One region of the Longicatena sp. 210702-DFI.1.196 genome, then DNA from elsewhere that is predicted to be linked to it. Evidence: a T-box and tRNA genes for the amino acid it is inferred to sense, from the RefSeq annotation. Region 1 holds a T-box; the other holds one or more tRNA genes.
What was found. The T-box of region 1 lies ahead of cysS (cysteine--tRNA ligase). A T-box ahead of a tRNA ligase gene usually reads a tRNA of that ligase, here a tRNA-Cys.
Positions count from the first base shown of each region.

Region 2: it has a tRNA-Cys gene. The T-box ahead of cysS (cysteine--tRNA ligase) is inferred to sense a tRNA for this amino acid. The anticodon was not compared.

Region 1 is NZ_JAJCPX010000007.1:53,162-57,486, reverse strand. It holds gene gap (type I glyceraldehyde-3-phosphate dehydrogenase) at 1-849, shown strand, start outside; gene LI241_RS05015 (hypothetical protein) at 1,066-1,245, shown strand; T-box leader at 1,279-1,487, shown strand; gene cysS (cysteine--tRNA ligase) at 1,523-2,860, shown strand; gene LI241_RS05005 (Mini-ribonuclease 3) at 2,860-3,246, shown strand; gene rlmB (23S rRNA (guanosine(2251)-2'-O)-methyltransferase RlmB) at 3,243-3,965, shown strand; gene LI241_RS04995 (RNA polymerase sigma factor) at 4,065-4,325, shown strand, end outside.
Region 2 is NZ_JAJCPX010000022.1:28,839-33,163, forward strand. It holds gene LI241_RS10060 (metallophosphoesterase) at 1-350, shown strand, start outside; gene LI241_RS10065 (helix-turn-helix transcriptional regulator) at 458-919, shown strand; gene LI241_RS10070 (hypothetical protein) at 916-1,239, shown strand; gene LI241_RS10075 (GNAT family N-acetyltransferase) at 1,298-1,720, shown strand; tRNA gene LI241_RS10080 (tRNA-Leu) at 1,853-1,940, opposite strand; tRNA gene LI241_RS10085 (tRNA-Cys) at 1,947-2,020, opposite strand; gene LI241_RS10090 (hypothetical protein) at 2,266-2,853, opposite strand; gene LI241_RS10095 (extracellular solute-binding protein) at 3,144-4,121, shown strand; gene LI241_RS10100 (ABC transporter ATP-binding protein) at 4,109-4,325, shown strand, end outside.

The DNA.
Region 1 (4,325 bases):
AAAGCTGATACAGTAGTAGCTGGTGAAAAATCAATCACAGTTGATGGAAAAGAAATCACTATCTATGCTGAAGCTGATGCTAAAAACCTGCCTTGGGGAGAATTAGGTGTTGACGTAGTATTAGAATGTACAGGATTCTATACATCAAAAGCGAAAGCAATGGCTCACATCGAAGCTGGTGCTCGTAAAGTTGTTATCTCTGCTCCTGCAGGAAATGACTTACCTACAGTTGTTTACAACACAAACCACGATGTATTGAAACCAGAAGATACAGTTATCTCTGCTGCTTCTTGTACAACAAACTGCTTAGCTCCTATGGCAAAAGCATTAAATGACTTAGCTCCTATCCAGAGCGGTATCATGTCAACCATTCACGCTTACACTGGTGATCAGATGACATTAGACGGACCTCAGAGAAAAGGTGACAAACGTCGTTCTCGTGCAGCTGCAGTAAACATCGTACCTAACTCTACAGGTGCTGCAAAAGCTATCGGTTTGGTAATCCCTGAACTGAACGGTAAATTAATCGGTTCTGCTCAGCGTGTTCCAACTCCTACAGGATCAACTACTATCTTAGTTGCTGTTGTTAAGGGTAAAGTTACAGTTGATGAAATCAACGCTGCTATGAAAGCTGCTGCTAACGAATCTTTCGGTTACAACACTGACCCAATCGTATCTAGCGATATCATCGGTATGCGTTTTGGATCTCTGTTCGATGCTACTCAGACAATGGCTATCGAAATGGAAGATGGAAATACTCAGGTACAGGTTGTATCTTGGTATGATAACGAAAACTCTTACACTAGCCAGATGGTTAGAACAATCAAATACTTCTCTGAATTAGCTTAATTCAAGTATTGTAAGAACTTAAATAGGATTGTGGCTTAATGCTGCAGTCCTTTTTTGTTGACTTCTTTTCTTTTTACACATATGAGCCAAGCTTGTCTACTAGCGTTTTCATATTAGAGCTCTATGAAAACCATGATAAATATTATAAATGTTGAGGAAAGCACTTTTTAAATATTGTGAAAAGGTGTAAACTATAAGCATTCGGAGGTGAGATGGATGGCATTACGCATGAAATTAAATACCAATGATGAAGGAGAAACAAACGAACTTGATGATTTGGATGAACTCGATGCTGTCTATGTGAATAAACTAAAAGAAAGCAGCATCCAAGAAGATCTATTGGAACAGTTCAAAGATATTACGAAGCTTTTAGATGAACAAAAAGGGAAGAGTTAGTATTGAACTCTGGCCTTAAGCTTGTTATACTATAAAAAACTGATGACAAAGGATGAGTACTTGATACCATTGTGGCATAGCGATTTCTGGATGGTGGAAGCAGAAAGCATAAGGTAACAGGGAATGCCCCTTTGAGGGATTTTTCGATAAGTAGAAAAATACGTGACACGGCGTTATACGTGAAGAGTGGAAAAGCATATTTCAAGCAAAGTGGAACCGCGTCTAAGATAGGCGTCTTTGCAGTCGAAGTGCTTTTTTTATTGCTAGGAGGTAAGTTATGAAGCTATTCAATAGTATGAATCAGACGATCGAAGAGTTTAAACCAATCCATGAACATGAGGTCAATATGTACGTATGTGGCCCTACCGTATATAATTATCCTCATATAGGAAATGCCCGCCCCATCGTTGTTTTTGACACACTGAAAAGAACGTTTCAGGCATTAGGATATAAGGTGAAAATGGTGTCAAATTATACCGACGTAGATGATAAAATCATCAAAGTCGCAAAAGAATGTGGAGTTAGTGAAAAAGAGATTACGGAAAAATTTATCAAAGCCTATAACGATGATCGTCTGGCATTGCATGCCATGATGCCAGATGCAGCGCCAAGGGTTACAGAAACGATGGATGCCATTATTGCCTTTATTGAACTGTTAGTGAAAAAAGGTCATGCCTATGAAATTGATGGAGATGTGTATTTTCGTGTCAACAGTGTGGAAAGCTATGGGAAGCTGTCAAATCAACAAATCGATGATTTGATGGTGGGAGCGCGTATCGATGAAAACAGCAAGAAAGAAAATCCTTTGGATTTCACCTTGTGGAAACGTACGGATGAGGGCATTCAATGGAATTCCCCATGGTCCGTTGGAAGACCTGGCTGGCATACAGAGTGTGTTGTCATGATCAATAAGGAATTTCATGGAGAGCATACGATTGATATTCACGGCGGTGGTATGGATCTGAAATTCCCGCATCATGAAAATGAGATTGCACAATCAAGAGCGGCTTATGAAACACCGATTGCGAACTATTGGATTCACAATGGAATGGTGAATATCGACGGTGAAAAAATGAGTAAGTCACTAGGAAATGTCATTTGGGCTAAAGACATGATTGAAAAGATTGGCGGCAATGTATTACGCTGGGTATTCTTATCGGCACACTATCGCAGCCCTCTGAATATTAACGAAGAGGCCATTGAGACAGCGAAGAAGGAATTGCAAAAGGTACAGACTTCTTTAAAACAGGCGTATGTAAAGCTAGCTCTTGCGGATGTGGAGATTACAGATGAAGCAGAAGATACTTTGCTTACCCCATTCATGGATGCAATGCAGGATGATATGAATACGCCAAATGCCTTTGCAGCTTTGTTTGAGACAGTGAAAGTCTTAAATCAGACGATTCGCCAGCGGGAAGTTGATTTGACTTTCTTGCAAAGAATTGTCAAAACAGTGGAAACGATGTTGGATGTGTTAGGAATTGAAAATAACCGCTTGATCTTATCCGATGAGGATAAAGAATTGCATCACAAGTGGAAAGCTGCAGTGAAGGAAAAAGATTTTGCTACGGCCGATGACTATCGTGCGCGCCTTATCGAAAAGGGTATTCTGTAATGGAAATACAGGAGTATAATGGCACTTCCTTGGCTTACATGGGAGATGCTGTGATGTCACTGTATGTAAGAGAGCTGCTATTATCGAAAGGTTATCAGAAATCCAAAGACTTACAAAAATTCAGTGAGGCATGGGTCAGTGCCAAAGCACAGGCAGGATTTTTGAATCAATTAGAAACCGAGGGCTTTTTTACAGAAGAAGAATGGGCTATTGTCTTACGTGGCAGAAATACCAATCCTAAAAGTAAGGCAAAAAATGCGGATGTTATCACTTATCGCAAAGCTACCGGCTTAGAAGCTGTTTTTGGCTGGCTGTATCTGATGAAAAAAGAAGAACGGCTTTTACAGCTATGGCAACGCATTGTTGCATTAGGAGATGTAAAATGACACAATATGTATATGGTAAAAATGTAGTAAAACAGTTGCTGCAGGAGGATAAAAAAATCTATGAGATCCTAATGGCAGAAGGTATGCGAGATACAGCTTTAGAAAAGCTTATCAAGGAGCATAAGATCACATGTAAGATTTTACCGCGTAAAAAAATGGATGGTATGTTACAGGGAAATCATCAGGGAATCGCTGCAAAAATTGATGACTATAAGACATATGAATTATTGGAATTGTTAGAAAGCATACCCAAAGGTAAAATGCCTTTGTTCGTGATGTTGGATGGTTTGGAAGATCCCCATAATTTGGGAGCAATCTTACGTACCTGTGATTGTGTTGGGGTGGATGGTGTCATTATTGGTAAACATCGCAATGTTGGCTTAACCCCGACGGTGGCAAAAGTCAGTACCGGAGCCATTGATACGGTAAAGGTCGCCATGGTGACAAACCTGGCACAATCCATTAAATATTTAAAGAAACAGGGGTTTTGGATTGTTGGTACTGATTTCGAAAATTCTCGCGATTATCGCGAAGGGCAATACGATGTACCACTCGTAATAGTTGTGGGTAGTGAAGGCTTTGGCATCAGTTCTTTGGTAAAGAAAAACTGTGATTATTGTGTACGACTTCCTATGGAAGGGGTTGTAACCAGTTTGAATGCCAGTGTTGCCTGCGGCATTTTGTTGTATGAAATCTACAACCAAAGACATCCTTTATAAATACTTACTTCAATAGCATGCAGGAAGAAGTATGTCCTATTGTATATCGTATATGATAAATAACGTAATCCTTTTCCATGCTCTCACGAGGAGGGTATTATGGAAAACACCAATCGTAAAAATGATTATGAGCTTCTTTATATGTATCGGCAAATGGAAGATGTCACATTGCATCTTTTCATACAGAACTATAGCGTAAAAGTTTGGCGAATGATTCATCAGCATAGCACTGGGATGAATCAGCGAAATCGTGAAGAGTTATATCAATTGTGCATGATTAAACTTGCAGAAGCAATTGACTCCTATCAGATGGATAAACAAAGCTCCTTTGCTACTTATTACATGAAAATTGTGAAGCAT
Region 2 (4,325 bases), on a different contig from region 1:
CCTTCGTAGATCATCGGTTTTATGTGATTGGACGCAAGGACAAAAAGGAAAGACGTATGGAGCTTGCCACCTTTATAAAATCCTGTCAAGCAGACAAGCCAATTATCGTTATCGATCATCGACCATGCTTTGATGATGTCCATGCGATAGATTTACAAGTCAGCGGGCATACGCATCAGGGACAGATCTTTCCTAATACTCTCTTTACAAAGTTGGCATATCCTTATGATTATGGAACTTATCAAAAGCCATATCCGATGATTGTCAGCAGCGGAGCAGGTACTTGGGGCTTGCCAATACGTATAGGAACAACCTCTGAAATTGTTAAAATAACGCTTAAGGGGCAGTAGCTTAGGCAATGTTATTGAAATTTGCCCAAATGCCAAAGATTTTTGCTAGTGTTTTTTTAGCACAATCGCTATAATAGAACCACACAAAACGTAGAAAGGGGTATTCGATGTTAAAAGATAAGTTAATTGCATTGCGTAAAAAAAGTGGTTATAGTCAGCAAGAGCTAGCCGATTTGCTTTCTTTAACAAGACAAACCATATCGAACTGGGAAAATGGGCAAAGTGCACCGACTTTTGATAAAGCTATCGAATTAGCGGCTATCTATCATATTTCTTTAGACGATCTTGCGGATAACCAATTAGAGATACTAGCTCAAGAAAAAACAAAGAAGGATTTGCATGTGTTACAGGCTTTACAGGGAAAGACGGTTATTTTAGATTGTGAGGATTTTGATTACATGCTGAATTCCTATAACGAGAAAGCAAAGGTGCTGGAGGTTACGAAGGAATGGATACGAGTGGCTTATACAAGAGGAAAAAGCAATACTTTTTTCAAAAAAGAAACATTGATAAAACTTATTGATACAAGGGCTATCCATGGCTTTATGATCGTGGAGGAAGCAGCATGACAATATTTTTATTGCTAATCATCCTTGTGTTATTGTGCTATCTTATGAAAACAGTGACACATGGGGAAAAGGAAAAACAGACTGTAAAAGATCAACCATCATTAAATTATCAAGCCATATTGCCGCAATATCTTAAGAAGAATTGCTCGATCATCTTAAAAAAACCACTGGCATCACTAGATGCGATGTATAGCATTGAAGGTGTTTTATGTGATTTAGATGATGAATGGTTGTTAATAGAAACCATGACAAAACGAAAAACAATCGTGCGCATGCTGCGTATTGATACTATACAAAGTATCAAAGAAATCATAGATTAAACAAGAGTTGCACATAAAAAACAAGCGATGGCATGCCTATCTTACAGGAGGAAGTAGTATGATAAGAAAAATGGAAGCTATGGACCATGACGTTGTTATGGATATTTGGCTACATGGCAATCTAACAGCGCATTCCTTTCTATCACCTACCTATTGGAAAAAACAGTATGCGATGGTTTCTCAAGCCATACAAGAAGCAGAGGTATATGTATATGAGGAGAATGGTGCTGTTGTAGGGTTTGCCGGATTACAGGATACGTATGTTGCGGGTATCTTTGTAAATGAAGCAATGCAAAATAGGGGCATTGGAAAGAAGTTAATGGATGAATTAAAAAAACACAAAACAATTTTACAATTGCATGTATATGAAAAGAATGAAAAAGCATTGCGTTTTTATCAAAGGGAACACTTTGCTATTTTAGCAAAAGAAAACGATGCAGAAACGAATGCTCAGGTATATCACTTGATGTGGAAAGCATAAAAAAACCATGCAAGCATATGAAAAATGATGTTTGTCTGCATGGTATAGGAAGCATAAAGCAAACGACTTTATGCTTTTTTTTGAAATGGTAAAACATAAAAAAAGCCTTTTTGCAAAGGCTAGTTCGTATGTTGGTGGGGAAGGCGGGACTTGAACCCGCACGGGATTAACTCCCAACGGATTTTAAGTCCGTTGCGTCTGCCTATTTCGCCACTACCCCAAGTAATGGAGGTTCCGATCGGACTTGAACCGATGATCACAGAGTTGCAGTCTATTGCCTTACCACTTGGCTACGGAACCTTATATTTATTTTTGATTGCCCCACATCATCGGTGCTATAACATTATATAATAAAATACAAAAAATGCAAGCAGAAATTTAAAAAAAATTTAATTTTTTTCATGAGAAAATAAATAGATGTGCAAAAATAAATCCATAGCTCCTTTTATGATGGAGGAGTTATGGATGTTAGCAAGAACTAGTAGAGAAAGGCAACTTCCGTTTTTACCCAATCTTACTTTACCATCTGTATGTGAAAGATAAACTTATGAAAATTGATTATCTAATGGATAGCAGACGGTAGGATCAATATACAGATAATTTACATAATGATAGCGTATTTTTGGATGACCATCGTGAAATATCTTATAGAATGCATAATAATCACTGATATTCAAATCATCCTCTAGATAATCAGACGCATGAAAAATCATCGAGAGTTTTAATTGTTTGACTACCTTTGCGAAATAAGCGGTCATATGTTTTACATCAGAAAAGGTTTGTTCATTATAAGCGACTCCCATATCTTTTTGAATAGTATCCATATGTAAATACACGGTATTGGTGATGGAAAGCTCAAAGAATTGTTGAATCACTTCACGTATGCGATTGATCTCTTCTTGCTTATCGTATTGATTTAATGGCCGCAACTGTTGGGGGTTTTGCGAAAGCGGTAAGGTCAAAGATGTTGGAATAAGGTACATATCCATAGAATCATCTTCCTGCATACTGGCTACCATGATATAAGGAAGATGCTTTCCGGTGATGAGGATGTTCTGCGTATCTTTTGCGTGTACAGGTGTTAAGATAAATAAAAATAACACCATGAGAAAGACTGTATAAATTTTTTTCATAGGATTACCCTCCTTCTAAGGTTAGTATGTATGCTACGATGGTCTTCATGCAAAAGTAGATAAGGGATTTTTCTTATCACGAATCTCAATCTGAAGGCATTCGCTATGAGCTTGCTATTGCAACAATTGTTCTCTAGGAAGATCAAAAAAGCGTTTTCATTATTATGGATTGTTCAATTTATGTAAAATCATTGGAAGTAATATGAAGTAAAATTAAGAATTAAAAGGTTGATTTGTTCATTTTGTATGCTAAAATGAATATAACTTGAACAAAGGGAGGATGTGGAAAGATGAGGAAGGCAATCGTGGCATTGTTTTTAATAACGGCAATTCTGTTGCTGAGCATTCGTCAGGAAAGAGAAACCATCATTATTTATTCTTCCATGGAACAATTTCGTGGGGAAGAATTGCAAAAACAATTGAATGAACAATTTCCTGATCTGCATGCCATGGTGATGTATGTGCCAACCGCCAAAGCCGCAGCAAAAATCTATGTGGAAAAGGATCAAAGTGATGCCGATATCATCGTAGGATTGGAATCCAGCTATATGGAAAAAATCAAAGAGGAATTAGCGGATATCAAAGGTTATAGCAAATTATCTTATCTGCGTGAATTACAACCGGATAAATTTGATAATCGCTATGTAATCTGGGAACGTCAGGCAGGGGCTTTCATTATCAATACCGAAGTTTTAAAAAAACACCATCTTCCTATTCCGACAACATATGAACAGCTGTTAGATCGCAAATATTATAATCTTATCGCCATGCCCGATCCGAAATCCAGTGGTACCGGCTATTTCTTTTATAAGAATTTGGTGAATACCATGGGAGAAGCGAATGCCTTAGCATATATTGATAAACTGGAATATAATGTGAAGCAATTTAGTGAAAGTGGCAGTGGACCTATTAAATTATTAATACAGGGCGAAATTGGAATCGGTTTAGGGCTGACTTTTCAAGCAGTAAATCAGATCAATGAAGGTTCACCATTTCAAATTGTCTATCCGAAAGAAGGTTCTCCATATTCATTGACTGGCACTGGCATGATGAAACATAGCAGCAATGATGCCGATGTACAACGTGTATTTGATTTTATCATAAATGATTTTCTATTATATGATAAGGAACATTTCTCACCGGAGCAGATCTTGCAGCATCAAAAAAATACAATACCCAATTATCCGAAACATATTCCTTATGCGGATATGACGGGAATCGAAGATATACATGAAAAAGAAAGGTTGTTAGAAGTATGGAAGTACTAAAGGATGCAAAACTCATCGTTAAAGATCTATATAAAAACTTTGACGGAAAGGATATTTTAAAACATATCTCCTTTGCTGTAAAAGAAGGAGAATTCTTAAGTGTATTAGGACCAAGTGGCTGTGGAAAGACAACCTTATTGCGTATTCTGATTGGTTTGGAGAAACAAGATGATGGTGAAATCTTATTAGACGCTCAAGATATTT